Regions from separate parts of the Effusibacillus dendaii genome, predicted to be linked through region 1. Evidence: predicted binding sites of a transcription regulator. Region 1 holds the regulator's gene; the other holds the start of a gene.
What was found. The regulator LexA, encoded in region 1, represses DNA repair genes until DNA is damaged. The targets are predictions, from matches to a motif close to CGAACATATGTTCG.
Positions count from the first base shown of each region.

Region 1 (8,998 bases):
GGATCGAATTCATTTTTCATTCCAAATCCGGCGCCACTCAACTTTGTTCGGCCGAATGTACTTTCCTGCTCATCAAGAGAAGAGCGGTCCCATACTTCAATCAGCATCCGGATTCGACGTGCCACTAAATATGTGCCGCCCTGCATCCATGCTGGTTGATCCGATCCGTTTACCCAAACAAACTGATTCATCAACTGCGAGTTACCCGTGTCGATATTCGCTGTTCCATCCTTAAAGCCAAATAGATTTCGCGGTGTTTCCGCTACTCCTTTTTGATTCTGCGGTGTACTGAGAAACCCCTGCTGCAGCCAACGCACCGCAGCAACTCCTCGCGAAACACGTACCAAATTACGAACGGCGTAAAAAGCAATCTGCGGGTCATCAGCGCAGGCTTGGATGCATATATCACCACCGGAGCGTTCTGGTTGAAGGGCGTCTCCTGGCATAGCCGGAATCTCTGCCAACCCAGTCGGATACCGTTCCGCTAAACCAAACCGATCCATACCGTCTCGATTAAATAAGGTAGGACCGAATCCGATCGTAATAGACAGACCCGATGGGAACAGTCCTACAGATTCTCCCGTGTCCTCTGGAGGTAATTTGCGATTTGTTAAGTGATCTCCTACTTGCTTCCCGGCGCACATTCGCGCAGCTGCTTCGGACCACGTACGCAACAGATCCTGTAATTCCTTTCGACTCTCCGCCGTGACATCAAAAGCGGCAAACACCATATGACCCTGTGCCGGTGTGTCAATGCCGGCTTGGTGTGAACCGTAAAAAGAATACACTTTGTTTGTTCTGCCAAATTGATTCTCTGATCGCGTCATGCTTGCCGTTTCCAGCGAGGAGAACAACCTCATACCGCTGAGCCCCAACGCAGCCCCGAAACCTGTTGCAGCCGCCATTTTGAACATCTCTCTTCGTGAAATGGGCTGATCAAGTTTCCCCATGATAATGCCCTCCTGTTTGACAAGTTTTCTTTAAAAAACTTATTAAAGAATCTTCTCTGCTTGTTAAAGAATCTTAGCTGCTTGAGAAAGGGATTCCGCTGTACTGTCAATCTCTTGACCAATGTTCTTCGTGTCTTCCTGTTTCAAATTCGTGTAGGAGACAAAGCTATCTCCTTGACGGAACGAAATCAGAGTTTTATCCAAAACCGCAAATCGTTCGTCAATTTTTTTCACCAATTCCGGATCCTTTTGTTCTATAATCGTTTTAAAAGTGTTGTAGGCAGCTTTGGAGCCTTCTACATTGGCATACAAATCAACGAGATCTATATGGGAATACCGTTCTTCTTCACCAGTTACTTTAGACGTTCCGGCTTCATTGAGCAGTTCTACGGCACCTGAGATGACTTGCGCCGGTTTTAACGAAACGGTTTCCAGTTTCTGATGAAGTGCTTTGACATCCTCCAATAGTTGATTGGCATATTTGTCCTGTCCTTTTAATGAATGATCCATCCATAGAGCCTTTTCAATTTCGTGAAATCCGGTCCATTCTTCTTTTTCTACGTCGTTTTCTCTTGCATCAATCTTCGCATCTAGATCTCCAAAGCTTTCCGCTATCGGTTCAATCCGCTCATAAAATACCCGCGACGAACCATAAAGACGTTTTGCCTGCTCCATGTCCCCCTCATGTATCGCCTTTACAAACGATGTTGTTTCATCAACAAGAGATTGGCTTTGCTGAACTACATATTTTCGATATTCATCAATGGCCGCTTGGAGTTGCGGATTATCCGCTTTTTTCGCAATCTCATGATTAGTAACCGCATTTAACAAATCATTTATTGCTAATATCAGGCTGTCATTCAGTTTAGACAGCACCTCTTTATCGTATGGACTTTTCGATGAACCGGCGATTAACGGTTCCAGGTATTGTTCCACTGAAGTATATTGGGCCGGATAATCCGGTCTGACTTGTTCTTCAAACGCAGACCAGGTCTCTTTCAGTTTTGAGCCCAAATCTTTTATTTTGCCAGCATCCCCGGCATCCAGGTTTTTCCGAAATTCCGATGTAAGAGACAACAATTTCTCCGCGCCCTCTTTGACCTGAGATGATGCTGCCGTTTCGCTCGATGAAGATGCCACACTTTTGACGCTCTTTTCTTCTGGATTGGATGTCGTACCACACCCTGTTAAGGCGGAACTTGTAATGATAGTCAACGCTACCATCGTGGTTAATTTTCGCACTATATATTCCTCCCTATACCACTTGATTAATATGATATTGATAATCATTATCACTATATACGAAGAAATATTATTTGATTACCTACGAATCGTCAAGCGTTTTCCGGAAAAAAGTTTCCATAGTACCTAAATCTGATTCTTTCAGACTGTATGAACATAGGATCACAGTTCTCCCTATTAAACAACAAACCGGCCACCCTTATCGGGTAGCCGGTTGTTGTTACGAAATCAAGAACAGGAACATATAAATGGCCGCTCCCCAAATAACCAGGGCGGAAACTTTGTTCAAAATCAAAATGAATCGACCGCTTCGATCAACCTGCCCGACGATCCTGCCGATAGCAGCTAACCCCGCAAACCACATCCAAGAGACCACCGAACAGGATACAGCAAATATAATTTTCTGCGAACCGGAGTAAGCTAAAGAACTGGTTCCGATTACCCCGATCGTATCCAAAATCGCGTGCGGGTTTAAAAGAGACACAGAAGCCGCAAATGCAATCTGTTTTTTCGGCTTAAAAATCGTTTTGCTGTTTGATAGATCCTGCGGTGCTTTGCTGTTCCATGTCGTCCACCCCATGTATGACAAAAATAGGATCCCACTAATCAGCAACACCGTTTTCACCCAAAAGTTGCCCAGCACTAGAGCGGATACACCTAATACCGCCAAACTGATTAACAAAGTGTCACAAACTGACGCGGTAATTACTGCAGGCAAAGCGTGTACAAACCGTTTCTGCAACGCGCCCTGATTAAAGATAAACACATTTTGCACACCCAGTGGTAAAATCAGGCCGAACGCTAGTATGAAACCATGCACTACTGCTTGAAACATCGCCATCCTCCATTAGATCATTGAAATCATTCACATATAACAAGAATAGAAAATAGGATACCATATCAAAAAGTAAGATACGGAAGATCATAGAAAGTAAGTATACCATCATATTATTTACCATAATTACATTATGTAAAATAAATGCCGTAAAAAAAGCACCTCCGTCATGGTTGTTTCCCATTGCCGGAGGTGCCGTTATGTACCAAGATTTATCCGTTATTTAACCAGATCTTTCAGACCTGCTCCCGGCTTGAAAGTCGGTACTTGTGACGCAGGAATTGAAATTTCCTTTCCTGTCTGTGGGTTACGTCCTGATCGGGCCGCCCGCTGTCTTGTTTCAAACGTGCCAAATCCGATCAATTGCACTTTCTCGCCGTTTTGCATGGCTTCGCTGATTGAATCCAGAATTGCATTGACCGCTTTCTCCGCATCCGCTTTCTTCAAGGATGTATTTTCCGCAACAGTAGCAATCAAATCTCCTTTGTTCATCTGATATTCCCCCTTTGTATGATCCATTCATTGATCTTATTCGATACAACCTGACAAAATCCTTTTACTGACAGGGGGATTGAGGAAAAAAATCTTACTTCTTGTCTTTATAGATCTCTCTCATGACATGCCCCAGTTCAGGCACAATGATGCGAGTCATTGCCAGTTTAACGGCACCGCTGGAACCTGGCATGGAAAAAACAGCAGTACCTTTACAGACGCCTGCAATTGCTCGACTGAGAATGGCTGCTGGTCCAATGTCTTCAGTAAAACTTAGGTAGCGGAAAATCTCTCCGAAACCAGGCATCTTTTTTTCGAGCATGGAGTCAACAGCTTTATATGTCGTATCCCGATCGGTAATTCCTGTCCCTCCGTTCAACAGAATCGCTTCTATGTTCGGAGATTCTGCTCCTTCCGCAATCAATTTCCGGATCATCTCGTATTCATCTTTCACAATGCGGTAGTCTTCTACCCGATACCCATTTTCTTGTAACAATTGCATGATCAGTTGACCGCTGGTGTCAGTTTCCTTTGTGCGCGTATCGCTCACCGTAATTACCATACAGGAAACTATTTTTGGAGCCTCTTTCCTATGCTGTTCTGTTGACATCTATACTTCCCCCTTGTCTTCTTAGGATGTTAATTTAGTGAAAATCTTGGAATGACAGAACTGTATCTACAGTTCCATATTCTTTTTTGGCATAACCATTAAAATCAACCAAGCTGGATGGCTGTTGCAAAATTGAGGGTAATGCCTTGACTATAAGGGAGCGTATACTGGTTAGTTTGACTTATGACCTGATCTTCCAAAGTAAAGGTCAGACCTTTCGATTCATATGGATCTGTGCATACAAACTGGACCGAGTGTCGTATTTTTGAAAAAAGGAATAGACTTGTACAACGATAAACAGACGATGGGGAAAATAACAGAAAATAACAAGCGAGAACCGCGAAACCGTTTTACAAACAATTCCCCACTCACGCGACTAACGAAAGTAATCGTGATGTATGGTACATTCATTATACTACATATACCACGTTTATTTTAGGTATACACGTAAACGAGGAGGAATCCGTGTGGGTTTAGCTATCGCCATTATATTCTTTCTGGCCGGTGTTTTGTTTACAATTTACCCAATATTGCCGGGCGCACTATTCGTTCTTGCTGGGATGGTCATTTATGGACTGATGGAGGGATGGTCACATTTTCCGCTATGGTTTTGGGTTGTTCAGGTGATTTTAACCGCTCTGAATTTTACTGTTGATTGGCTGTCCAGTGTGCTTGGAATCAAACGGGCAGGCGGCTCAAAATGGGCTGTTTGGGGATCCATAATCGGTACCCTCGTAGGCCCCCTTGTAGCAGGCCCGTTTGGAATTTTGATTGGACCTGTAGCAGGGGCGATGATTGGCCAACTTGTCGCTGCCAGAAAAGCAAGGGAAATTACCCGAGTTGGAATTGCCGTTTTCCTGGGATTCATAATTGGAACTTTTACTAAATTAATGATCATAATGATTCAAATGATCGTTTTCGCTGTTAAATTCTGATGATTTGGCACGTTACATCTGAGGTAAACGCAATGTTAAACCAACCGGGAGTTGAGTGTTCTGTAACCCGTTATGTTTTCGAATTTGAAACACAACTTCCTGAACATCTTGATCGGGATAATAAGTTTTTGCAATCGACCAAAGCGTGTCGCCCGGTTGCACAACCACCACCGAATCGAACTGGCTCCCATAAGCCTGCTTGTCCCAGACAAGATTTAAGCCAATGGCAGCAAACAAAACTACACAAGACGTTATAAACAACATCATGACATTCTTGCTGAATCGATTTGTTTTCACTTCTCCACTCTGCGATTGTTCCCTGCGCCATGCGGAATAATTATAAGTTGCAAACATTTCCGACTCTCCTTTACGAACGTTTGTTCCTGTTTGAATCATAATACGAACTAATGTTCCTGTCAAGACAAAAATCGAACTAATGTTTGTATTTTTTACCAGCTTATGATATACTTCTTTTAGGAATAGTCTATGATTCGATTTGATTTCTAGTACACATAAGGAGAGTTTTCGAAATGAAAATATCCAAACGCCAAAAACAAATCCTGGAATTCATTAAGGGGGAAGTCAAGAAGAAAGGGTACCCCCCTTCTGTTCGGGAAATCGGCGATGCGGTCGGACTGGCTTCCAGTTCAACGGTACATGGGCATTTGGCAAGATTGGAACAGAAAGGTTTAATCCGCAGAGACCCGGTCAAGCCGCGAGCGATTGAAATTCTGGATTCCGAAACGGTTGAAACAGCTGGTTCCCCGCAAGCAAATGTTGTTCCTATTAACACCAATACAGTGATGGCGCCTATTATCGGCAAAGTGACCGCCGGCAGCCCGATTACCGCTATTGAGAATGTGGAAGATTACTTTCCGCTGCCTGCTTCATTTGTTGGAGATGCTGATGTGTATGTGTTAAGAATTGACGGAGAATCGATGATTGAAGCAGGTATTCATGACGGAGATCTTGTCATTGTCCGCAAGCAACAAACAGCAAGAAATGGTGAAATTATCGTGGCGATGACGGAGGATGACGAAGCAACCGTAAAACGTTTCTTTAAGGAAGCAGATCATATACGACTGCAGCCTGAAAATTCCTCTATGCAGCCGCTTCTGTATAAGCATGTAACCATTCTCGGAAAAGTGATTGGCGTTTTCCGATATGTATTTTAAGTCAAAAGCCACTCCATTGCAGGAGTGGCTTTTCTCATAGTCAAATCGCTTTTCTACAACTTATTAATAAGTCTGCTTATTAATAAGTCGTCAAATATTGATCCCGTTCCCAATCATGTACAGTTGTTCGGAACATATCCCATTCGATTAATTTTGCTTCCACAAAATGCGTAACCGTGTGTTCCCCCAAGGCCGAACGAATCACTTCATCAGCCAGCAATTCATCTAGGGCTTCCTTGAGAGATGCGGGCAGCGAACGAATGCCGACCTTTTCCCTTTCTGCTTCATTCATAATGTAAATGTTGCGATTCACCGGTTCCGATAATGGAAGATTATTCTTAATTCCATCCAGTCCCGCTTTTAACATGACCGCAAGTGCCAGATACGGATTGCAGGCTGGGTCAGGGTTACGCAATTCGATTCGGGTTGACAATCCCCGAGATGCAGGAATTCGAACCAGCGGAGAACGGTTTTTGGCTGACCAGGCAACATAACAAGGCGCTTCATAGCCAGGCACCAACCGTTTGTATGAGTTTACTGTCGGATTGGTGATAGCTGCAAATCCACGAGCATGAGCCAGGATGCCTGCCAAATAGTTTTTTTGCCACTTTCGACAGACCCAGTTCATCGCTCTCATCATAAAACGCATTCTCTTTTCCCTTGAACAACGATTGATGACAGTGCATGCCGGAGCCGTTAATACCAAAAATAGGCTTCGGCATAAATGTCGCATGCAGTCCATATTTACGAGCGATTGTCTTCACGACAAGTTTGAACGTCATAATATTGTCTGCTGCTGTAACGGCATCCGCATATTTAAAATCGATTTCGTGCTGCCCGATTGCCACTTCATGGTGCGACGCTTCGATTTCAAATCCCATTGCTTCGAGTGTCAATACAATTTCCCGACGGCAGTTTTCTCCCAAATCGAGAGGAGCCAAATCAAAATAACCGCCCTTATCGTTCACTTCCATTAAGGGTTCGCCTTGCTCATCCAGCTTGAACAAGAAAAACTCCGGTTCAGGACCCACGTTCATTGAGGTAAATCCCATTTCTTTCGCCTCTGCCAACACTTTTTTCAGAGTACCCCGGGGATCTCCTTCAAACGGTGTGCCATCTGGCATATAAATGTCGCAAATCAGACGCGCTACTTTCCCGTGCTCCGTCTCCCATGGAAAAATCAACCATGTGCCAAGATCGGGATACAAATACATATCCGATTCTTCAATTCGGACAAAACCTTCAATAGATGAACCATCAAACATCATTTTGTTGTCAAGCACTTTCTCCAATTGAGAAACTGGCACTTCGACATTCTTAATAACGCCCAGCAAATCGGTGAATTGCAAACGTATGTAACGAACGTTTTCCTCCTTCGCCATACGGATAATGTCAGCTTGAGTGTACTGGCGACTCATTGCCAAATCCCCCTTCAGTTAATTTTTTATGTACTCGCGGCACCTGGATGCCGCGTATTACATTTACAGTATAAATGTTGTTTAGGAAATATTCAGTGGAAAAATCTAGATAACTCTCCCCGGATTAAGGAACTGGACATACCATGCCTGCCTAACATTAATTCCTGTTTTAACAGATCGTGCAGTTCCTGGTCCGTTAGCTCCTTAACTTTTTGTGCTTCCTGTTTCGCTTCTTCGGTTACGGGCAACTCGGAAAATTTCTCTGTTTCACCCAACATTTTCTTGACACCGGCCATGTTGATCCCCTGGTCGATCAATTTTTTAATCTCCAATAGACGTTCTACGTCGTTAAAGGAAAACAACCGTTGGTTCCCTTCCGTCCGTGTCGGTTTTATCAATTCGTGCTGTTCATAATAGCGGATTTGGCGCGGGGTCAATTCGGTCAGCTTTTGAACAATCCCAATCGGAAAAAGAGCCAAATTGCGGCGCAGTTCATCGCTCATCTGATACCCCTCCTCTACCCTATTGATAATTTTATTATATTCGCAACAAGAAAAAGTTGTCAAATTATGTGAAAGTAGATTACACAAAAAAATTCCCTGACATTTGGAGTCAGGGAATCGACGTTTTTATTAGTTATACCGTTTTACTTCCCAAGGATGCACTTCCAAACGGTACTCATCCCATTCTTCTCTTTTTGTTGAAACATAGGCGTCATACAGGTGTCTTCCCAATGCACTCTTGAGAACTTCATCCTGTTCCAAACAGTTGAGCGCCTCATTCAGATCGGCCGGCAGTGCGTCAATTCCTTTTTCCGCACGAATGCTGTCTGACATATGATAGATATTTTCTTTCGTTTCAGCTACAAGCGGAAGTTTGTTTTCGATACCATCCAAACCGGATACAAGCATGAGTGCCAGAGCGAGGTACGGATTTGTCGTCGGATCCGGGCAACGAACTTCGATTCGGGTTGCCGCCTTTCTTGCAGCCGGAATCCGAATCAACGCCGAACGGTTCGAACAAGACCAAGCGATATAGCAAGGCGCTTCATAACCGGGTACGAGACGCTTATAAGAGTTGACCGTCGGATTGGTTACAGCAGCAAACGCTCTTGCGTGCTTGAGAATACCTGCAATATAATGACGAGCATCACTGGAAAGGCCCAATTCATCATTTGCATCGTAGAACGCATTTCCGCTTGCAGTGAACAACGATTGATTCACGTGCATTCCGGAACCGTTAATACGGGCAACCGGCTTCGCCATAAAGGATGCATAAAAACCGTGTTTGGCTGCCACTTCTTTTACAACCCATTTAAAAGTTACAATTCGGTCAGCTGTT
Region 1 is NZ_AP023366.1:676,842-685,839, forward strand. It holds gene efeB (iron uptake transporter deferrochelatase/peroxidase subunit) at 1-950, opposite strand, end outside; gene efeO (iron uptake system protein EfeO) at 1,014-2,240, opposite strand; gene skT53_RS03525 (LysE/ArgO family amino acid transporter) at 2,413-3,027, opposite strand; gene skT53_RS03530 (HU family DNA-binding protein) at 3,247-3,519, opposite strand; gene skT53_RS03535 (MogA/MoaB family molybdenum cofactor biosynthesis protein) at 3,614-4,129, opposite strand; gene skT53_RS03540 (DUF456 domain-containing protein) at 4,597-5,064, shown strand; gene skT53_RS03545 (LysM peptidoglycan-binding domain-containing protein) at 5,077-5,418, opposite strand; gene lexA (transcriptional repressor LexA) at 5,595-6,239, shown strand; partial or broken gene glnA (type I glutamate--ammonia ligase) at 6,319-7,657, opposite strand; gene skT53_RS03560 (MerR family transcriptional regulator) at 7,750-8,160, opposite strand; gene glnA (type I glutamate--ammonia ligase) at 8,290-8,998, opposite strand, start outside.

Region 2 (8,998 bases), 940 kb from region 1:
TGCTGCAGGACATTGTGAAGGAAAATCCTGATTTTCTGGTAGTCACAGGGGACCTGGCAGCCAAAAAACAAGCGGATATCGCATTTGTGAATGCGCTGCTCCAACAGGAGATTGGCGGAAAATTCCCGGTTTATTACGTACCTGGCGAGGGAGAACGGACAGATGGAAATCTGAATGCTTTCTGGAACGCATTCCCGCAAAACAATCTGTTTGATCACAAAGGGACGCGTGTGGTGATGCTCGACTCATCGACTGGAAGTTTCCGGACTGCCAATTTTCAACAATTGATTGGGTTGCGTGCCCAGTTGAACCAGGCGGCGGCCGATCCGGCTGTGCAACATGTGCTTGTTGTCAGCCATTATCCACTCGATGATGCTGCCGATCTGCAGGATCCACAGGAAGCGGGATTGATCGAAAAATGGATGGCCGATTTTCATGCCGCATCCGGGAAAGAAATCGCGTATGTGAACGGTCATGCGGACACTACCTCAGTCAAGCGGCAGGATGGTGTGGTATATTTGACAGTCGGATCCTACAGCCAGCCGCGGACAGGTGATGAAGCTGCATCGGGCAATTCACGCAGTTGGAATCTGGTCGGTATTGGAGTCGATGGAAAAGGTGAATGGCTTCAAACCAAAGCCTATCCTGCGCAAACGCCCCAAAAATGATAAAATCGGTTTCCCTATGGATAGAGTGGCCAGAAAGAATCGGCTTCTCTATCCATTTTTCTTTGTGCGTTTTACAACAACGTTTCACTGGCGAACGTGAAAGCTGCTGCTTTCTTGTCACCGCCTCCAACCGGAAACGATTTGCATAGGAGGAATGAATCAAGCAACGTCTTGATAAGCGTGCGGATAGGCACATTTCCCAACTTTTGTGAATAGGGTAAAGTGAATTTTTGTGCAGAAAAAGGAGGAGTGCACGTGCAGATTCATGTCGTGAAGCGCGGCGACACCATTTGGAATATCGCAAAGCAATACGGCACCACGCCGGAGGAAATTATACGGCTTAATCAACCACCCAATCCCAATTCGCTTGTCGTGGGGCAGACCCTCCTCATTCCTTCGGCGGGCCGCGCTGACATTGTAAAATCGGGGGAAAGCTTCTATACAACGGCTCAGCAATATGGTGTGTCCCAGGAATTGGAGCAGGCGAATCCAGGAGTGAGTCCAGCCGATTTACAGGTTGGACAACAGGTGCAGATTCCACGGGAGGCGCAACTGAAACGAACGATTGAAGTAAACGCATACCTTGAGCCATCAGGGGGGCCGGATGATCGTGCCACTTTACGGGAGGTAGCCCCTTATCTGACCTATGTGAGCGTATTCAGCTATCGGGCGACACGTGACGGAGGGCTGACATCTCCGAACGATTCGTTTGCCTTGGCAGCTGCTCGAGAGTTTGGGATTGCGCCGCTGCTTGTGATGACCAATTTTGAAGCAGATATCGGATTTAGTGCGGAACTGGCGCGTGCGATTATCACCAGCGAGGAGGTCAAAAACCGTCTGTTTGACAATCTGGTGCGGATCATCCGGGAAAAAGGGTTTGTCGGCGTAAATGTGGATTTCGAGCGGGTCGGGCCGGAAGATCGCGAAACATATAACCAGTTTTTGCGTGATCTGGCTGCCAGATTGCACGCAGTAGGGGCTATCCTGTCAACAGCGTTGGCGCCAAAAGAATCAGACTATGTAGGCGGCGAGTGGCATGGAGCGCACGACTATCGGGCACACGGCGAGATTGTTGATTTTACCATTATCATGACGTATGAATGGGGCTGGTCAGGCGGTCCCGCATATGCGGTTGCTCCGATCAACAAAATGCGCGATGTGCTTCGGTATGCCGTGACCCGGATTCCCCCCCGGAAAATTTTAATGGGGTTCCCGCTCTACGGATACGATTGGACACTGCCGTTTGCTCCGGGAACAACTGCCCGCACCATCAGTCCGCAAGCTGCGATTCGCCTGGCGGATCGGGAAAATCAGGCGATTGAGTATGACGAAACCTTGCAGGCTCCTTTCTTCCATTACTACGATAATCAAGGAAGGCAGCATGAAGTTTGGTTTGAAGACGCCCGCAGCGCAAAGGCTAAATTGAATCTGATCAATGAATTCAATTTGCGAGGGGTCAGCTTTTGGGAGCTCGGCAATCCCTTTCCGCAAATCTGGCACCTGCTGGCCGATATGTTTACCATTCGCAAACTTCGGTAGTACAGACGAAAGATTTTCATCTGTTTCCATCAATTTGGGATTGAGTTTATGCCGATTTGGGGTATAATGATAAACACAAAGAACGTTTTAACCTGCCGTGTGCGTCAGAGCGGTACCTTGTTTTGAACCTATACATGTTTTCGGGGAGACAGAACTTATTGCGGATGGCATGCCCACCTCCTTTTTTGGACGAATGGGACGTCAGCAAGCAATAACGGGTCGCCCACCTGCTTTGGCGGGTTCAGAAAACAATCCGGATCGACGGCATGGGCGGGGGATACATAGCCAAAAGCGGACTGCGTAAGCGGCCCGTTTTTTTCTTTCTTTGCATGTCACATTGTTTCGTTGCCGTTTATTGGTCAGCATAACAGCTGAACGGAGCGCACAAAATAGCGTTGAACTTCGGTTCAAAATCTTTTGGCGAAGGGGGACATCCGATGTTCAATCAAACGATTGCACAAGACATTCAACAAATTCGGGACATCTGTCAGCAGCTTGCCCAGAATGAACGGCAGAACGCACAGATTTTCTCGAATCAACCGGGCATGCAAACCATTGCCCAGCGGGAAAATCAGGCTGCTCAGCAATTGCAGTACTGCGTTTCCTTGTGTAATCGGATTGAACAGTCTTTCGTTCAGGGAGTGGGCGGCTCTGCCAATTTCACGGCGACCGGCGCGTACACGATTGGCAGGGGCACAGCCGGCGGCCAATCTGGCGGTTATAGCCAGGGCAATACTCGCCAATACGGAGCCGGATATAACCCTTCTGTGTTTACCCAGATGATGGGCACCGTTCGTTAACTGGAGGACACATTGAATGACCGATTCGCCAGACGGCGGGTCGGTTTTTAAATACGAAACACGATCATCAAGATGGCCGATAAAATTGCAAGACAACTGCTGGCGGCAAAAGCAGTTGACGGCCCAAACAACTGCCAAAGGTAACCCGCAATAACGCTGGCGGGCAGCGCTGCCAAACCAGTCAAAGCATTAAACGTCCCCATTGCCGTTCCCCGTTGCCCTTCGGGAACCAGGTCGGCAATGTATGCCTTTTGAATCCCTTCCGTCGCCGCGTAGTAAAGACCGTATATGACAAATAGAATCCAAATCCATGTGACGTTCTCGGTAAAGCCAAATCCCAGATAAATGGCGGCGAAAATCAGGTATCCGACAATCAAAACGGGACGTCGGCCGATACGGTCCGATAAAACACCAACCGGTATTGAAAATACACTAGCGGTTAAATTAAACGTCAAATAGGCGATGGGAATTAAGGCAGTTGCCATGCCAACATTCTGTGCGCGCAAGACGAGAAACGCATCTGAGAAATTTGCTACGGCAAATAGCGTGGATGCCAGTGTGAACCATATAAAACGACGGTTCAGATTTTTAAATCCAATCTTCGGTAATGTCCTACGCCTACCCGTTGCTGCCAAACGGTTTTGTTCCCGCAAGAAAAACAGAAGAAGCAAAACGGCAAGCACACCGGGAATGGCCGATGCCCAGAATACGGTTTGATAGCTTCCGCCGGATTGGGTGAGAATCCAATACGTAACCAAAGGCCCTATGGCTGCCCCGAGTGTATCCATCGAACGTCTAAAACCAAATGCTTTGCCGCGTTCTTCCTTGCTAGTGACATCCGCCAGAAGCGCATCTCTGGGAGCTGCTCGTACACCTTTGCCGAAACGATCCGCAAACCGAATCGCAAGCACCTGCCCCCAGGAGGAGCTTAGTGCAAAAAACGGTTTGACGAGATTGGAAAGTCCGTACCCTACTATCATGAGAGGCTTTCGACGACCAAAATGATCCGAGATCCAACCGGAAAACAGCTTTAGAACGCTCGCCGTGCTCTCCGCAATTCCTTCGATTATGCCAACAGCCTCAATCTGAACGTGCAGTACAGACGTAAGAAATAAGGGAAGCACAGGGACAATCATTTGACTGGAGAGGTCGGTCAACAAACTGACCAACCCAAGAACCAAAATCACTGGGGTCAATCCCAAAAACGACTTTCTTTTCGAAGATTTTACAGATTCCATGGCTTTCACCCCATGTTTGCATTTTACGTTTGGACCTTCTTGCCTCGGCCATCACCAATATACCATATCCAAACTTTCGATTCTGCCACAAAACCGCCAATGCCAGTGCAAAAGCACCTGTCGAGTGTCACTGGGAAATGAAGGACAGAAATTAATACGGGAACATTTGTTTGCATATTATGCCGAACGAATACTATAATATCTAAACAGGAACATATATTCGCATTTTGGGGGAAATCATGGAACGACCGACCGCTTTGATTCGGAAACTGCTAGAGCTTGAAATATTCGAAGAACATCTTTTGCAACAGATGCGAAAGTTGAAACAACAGTTGCAGCAACAAAACATTTCGATATTGGATCGGAGCAATCAGGCGTCTGATATATGGATTCAGTACCGGTCCGGTGAACGCGTTCGGGAAGCCGTATTTATGAGGGCGATGCTGGATGCGGAGGTGCAGGGGAAAATTCGGCAATGGACAGGCGAAAAGGAATGAAATGGGTATACGGACTGGTTGATATGCAAAGTTTCTATGCATCGTGTGAAGCGGCGTCGCGGCCTGAATTCGCGTGGAAGCGTCGTGAGGATGATGACTTTACAGATCCGCCGCTTTTGGTATCAGGTGATCCGGCTCGCAGATCGGGAATTATTTTAGCGGCTACGCCTGCAGCCAAGCGGTCAGGTGTTGACAACGCGATGCGATTGGGGGAAGCATTGCAACGTTGTCCGGAAGCGATTGTCGTTAAACCGCGCATGGAATTTTATCTGGAGACAAGCGTGCGCATTCGGAGAATGATCGAGCATCTGTTTCCGCTGCATGAACCGTTTAGTGTAGACGAGTCTTTTTTTGCGTTCCCTTATCCGTCTCATTTGTTTTCCGATCCGATTGCAGCCGTTCGGGAACTGAAACAAACCGTTTGGGACCTGTTCCGAATCCGCTGCCGAATCGGTTTAGGGCCCAATAAATGGATGGCCAAAATGGCGAATAAACAAGCCAAGAAGCACCCGGACCGCATCGTCTGGTGGACGGAACAGGATGTGCCGACACAACTGCACCGTTTATCCGTATTTGATATGTGGGGATTGAAGCGCCGTGCGAAGATTTTACACGAGGAGTTTGCAGCCCGAACGATCGGCGATGTGGCGGAGATACCGGAAAGCAAACTGGTCGACAGATTTGGCGTGTGGGGGACGATTATTCATCGCTGGAGTCGGGGGGAGGATGATTCGCAAATAAATCCCCATTCTTGCGAGAAACCGCATAAAGGGATTTCGCACCGGACGACCTTGCCGCGAGATTTTTATAAGCGTGAAGAGATTGCCGTTGTGATTTTGGAATTGCTCGATGAAGTCTGCCGCCGGGCACGATCGGAAGGCCAGAAAGGCAGGCGTGTGGGGCTTGGATTGACTTATGAGGGGCTGCAAGGCGGATTTTATAAAGCAAAAACAGTTGATTTTTATTCGGATGAAGCAAATGAATGGTACCCGGTTTTGCTGCAACTGCTGGATCGTTGGTGGATGGGGGATGGCGTGAGAGCGGTCAGTGTTTCGCTTGATCTGCTGCAGAATACAAATGCCTTGCAGCTATCGTTGTTTAACGATGCTGTCAAGCAAAACCGGCTATCGCGAGCGGTGGATGACATCCGGACAAAATACGGAGAGATTAGCATTATGCGAGCGGTCAGTCTTGGGAAAGCCGGTCAATTCAAAGAGCGGAGCAAAAAGATTGGCGGGCATTATATGTAAGTGGAGGGAACAGCATGCGAATTGTGGACGGCAATATTTTTGAAGCGATGCGGTTAATGTTGCCGGAAGATCGCGAATTGATGGAACGTTCAAGAAGGGAATCAACACGACGCAGGTTGCCGATCATTTCGCAGGATGCATGGAATGAAATGGCCTACATCCTGGATGAAGCTTTGCATCAGAAACAGCCTATCCGAATTACATTGTTCGAACCGCATGAAGATGTGATTTGGGAGGGAATTCCTGTTGTGAAAAATGGCCATTTGAAGCTGCAGACGGCTGACGGAATTCGCCAGATCCCTCTGGAAAAAGTGATCCGGATGGAGAAGTAGGTTACATATTGATGAAACTGTTACAAATTTGTTACACGTTTGTCATTGAACTGTTACAACAGAGAGAGATTGCGAGCCAAACCAACATCTGGCTCTCAATGCAGCGATTGAAGCGGCCAGAGCGGGCGAAATGGGACGCGGATTTGCGGTAGTAGCGGATGAAGTGCGTAAATTAGCTGAACAATCAGCCGGTTCGGCACAACAGATTGCCGGATTGATCGGAGAAATCCGAAAAGAAACAGAAAATGCAGTGGCGGACGGGGTAACGAAGACACAAAAGGTGAACGAAGCATTTCGCGTGATTGAAGATGCGGTTTCGCATGTGACAAGTGAGGTACAGGAAGTGTCCGCTGCCGTTCAGCAGATGTCGGCTGGCAGCCAACAAATCGTAGGTGCTATCGAAATGGTTAGCAAAGCGGCAGAAGAAGGAGCAACTGCCAGCCAGTAGACATCAGCAGCCAGTCAGGAATCGCTGGCTACGTTAGAAGAAGTGGCGTCTTCTGCTCAATCGCTCTCCAACCTGGCAGAGGAGATGCAGGCCTTGTTGACGAAATTTAAAGTATAACGGAAAAGAATGGGAGGTTTTCAAATGGCGATTGAAACGACAAAAGCGATTATCTGCAAAATTGGGCAGGAGGAATATGCGCTGGATGTCAGCCATGTGCTGTCGATCGAACGGCTGCAAAATATCCGCTCCATGCCGCATACGGAAGAATACATGGCAGGTATTATGGAATTGCGCGGCTCGGTTGTTCCTGTGATGAATTTACGAGTTTGGTTGGGATTTGGCAAGGCGGGCGATGTGGACCAGGATCATAAGCGGATCGTGGTGACGGAGTCAAACGGGCAGAAGTTGGGGCTGATCGTCGACGCGGCAACCGATGTACTGGACATCGCAAAAGAAACCCTGCAGGCAGTTGAAATGCAGCAAGGTGCGCGGGAAGTGAATCAAGTGGTCAATTTGGACGGCCGTTTAATACTGGTACTCAATGTGCCGAATCTGATCAAACAATTGGATGTATCGATTTTTGACAACATGGAAACGGCATAAGGTATCGTTTGAGTAAAACCCGGTCAGGAGGACAGACCGGGTTTGTGCTGTACAGAGATTTTTCGTTAATGTGTTTTCCGACGGCGGAATGCGGCTAATTGTTTGATACGCCGGAAGGCGGTCGGATTTTTAAGTTTGGCGAACAGGAAGTGAGCAGGACCCGTATTCTGCTCAATGATCCAAACCTTTCTGTTCTGGTCAACAGCCAGATCGAGTCCGATCTGCCAGTACCGTTTATACGAATCAAACCTGTGGCACGTTTTGTAACCGAGATGGATCATTTGTCGTTTGATGTTATCAATTTCCGTTGAACTGAGTCCGAGAGACTGTTTCAGAGCATCGTCGACCGATAGAATATACCCTTTACTACGCACCACATTGGTTATGATACTTTTAGGTCCGGCCACTTTTGCCGCCATTCCGACATATTCCCAATGACCGGACTCATTTCGCATCATCATTAGCCGGACATCAAATGGACGGCCCTTAATCTGCGCCAGTGGGATGGCTCGTTGAATAATGTAAATGGCTTTGGTGACAGCCTGTTCCGCTCTCAGCTTACGGTATAGGGAGTCGAGATCGGAAAACTGCAATTGTGTTCCCTTTTCTTTTACATAGGCGTAACGGCCGTTGTGTTTCCAAACCTTGATGACGCCACGTCCGGTCGATCCGTTGGCCGGTTTGATGTACACAGCAGAATGATTCGAGAGAAACGATTGCAGAGTGGAGCAGTTTAAAACGGCTGTTGGTGGCAAGTATCGGCTGACAGCGGTATCCGCCTTGAAAAACTTGTAGAGTCCCCATTTTCCCATTTCCGGTTTGCGGGTTTGTGTCATTTCATGGCACCTTCCTTTAGTTGGGGACTCGTCAGGCGAACCCATTCCTCGTAATTTTTCACGATCGGTACAGAGGAAGAGGATGTATAAGGCCAATACTTGATTGCATGTGAAGTATTAAATAGCACTACTCGTTCGTTTCGTCCGATCCAACCGGATTCAATTAACCGGATAGTGCCTGCCAACGTGGCAGATCCCTCCGGTGAGGCGGAAATTCCCTGCGCTCCCATGGCTATCTGGGCAGCACGAATTTCATCCCGGTCGACCGCTACGGCCGTTCCATCTGTCTCGCGTAAAATCGATACGATAAGCGAGCCGGCGGGAGGTTCTGGCACACGCATACCGGTCGGACTGGCCGTCACCTTTTCCGGCGGAAACGGTTTATAATTCGTTTGGGACCGTATGGCATCGACAATCGGTTGGCATCCCGCCTCTTGGACACTAACGAAACGGGGCAAATCGCCCGAAAGCATCCCCAGCGATTTCAATTCGTGAAACGCCTTCCACAAGCCGATAATGCCAGAGCCTCCGCCTGTTGGGTAGACAATCACATCCGGCAAAATCCAGTTCATCTGTTCGGCCAATTCGAATCCCATCGTTTTCTTGCCTTCCACGCGGCCGGGTTCCCGCAATGTTCCTACATTGAACCAGCCTTGTTCCACACTGCCATCCTGGATAATACGGGCTGCATCATGAATGTATCCGTCTACCTTGTACGTGTGGGCTCCATAATAAAGGCATTCGTCGATAATCATTTCCGGACAATCTTGCGGTACAAACACATACG
Region 2 is NZ_AP023366.1:1,615,274-1,624,271, reverse strand. It holds gene skT53_RS08920 (phosphodiester glycosidase family protein) at 1-668, shown strand, start outside; gene skT53_RS08915 (glycosyl hydrolase family 18 protein) at 924-2,207, shown strand; RNA gene ssrS (6S RNA) at 2,294-2,488, shown strand; gene skT53_RS08905 (hypothetical protein) at 2,645-3,007, shown strand; gene skT53_RS08900 (MFS transporter) at 3,055-4,245, opposite strand; gene skT53_RS08895 (YhjD family protein) at 4,485-4,742, shown strand; gene skT53_RS08890 (DNA polymerase IV) at 4,721-5,992, shown strand; gene skT53_RS08885 (YolD-like family protein) at 6,007-6,324, shown strand; gene skT53_RS19015 (hypothetical protein) at 6,333-6,476, shown strand; partial or broken gene skT53_RS08875 (methyl-accepting chemotaxis protein) at 6,413-6,772, shown strand; gene skT53_RS08870 (chemotaxis protein CheW) at 6,914-7,375, shown strand; gene skT53_RS08865 (YheC/YheD family protein) at 7,441-8,211, opposite strand; gene skT53_RS08860 (threonine synthase) at 8,208-8,998, opposite strand, start outside.
Region 2: the regulator LexA is predicted to act here: its motif matches at 4,455-4,468, upstream of skT53_RS08895 (YhjD family protein).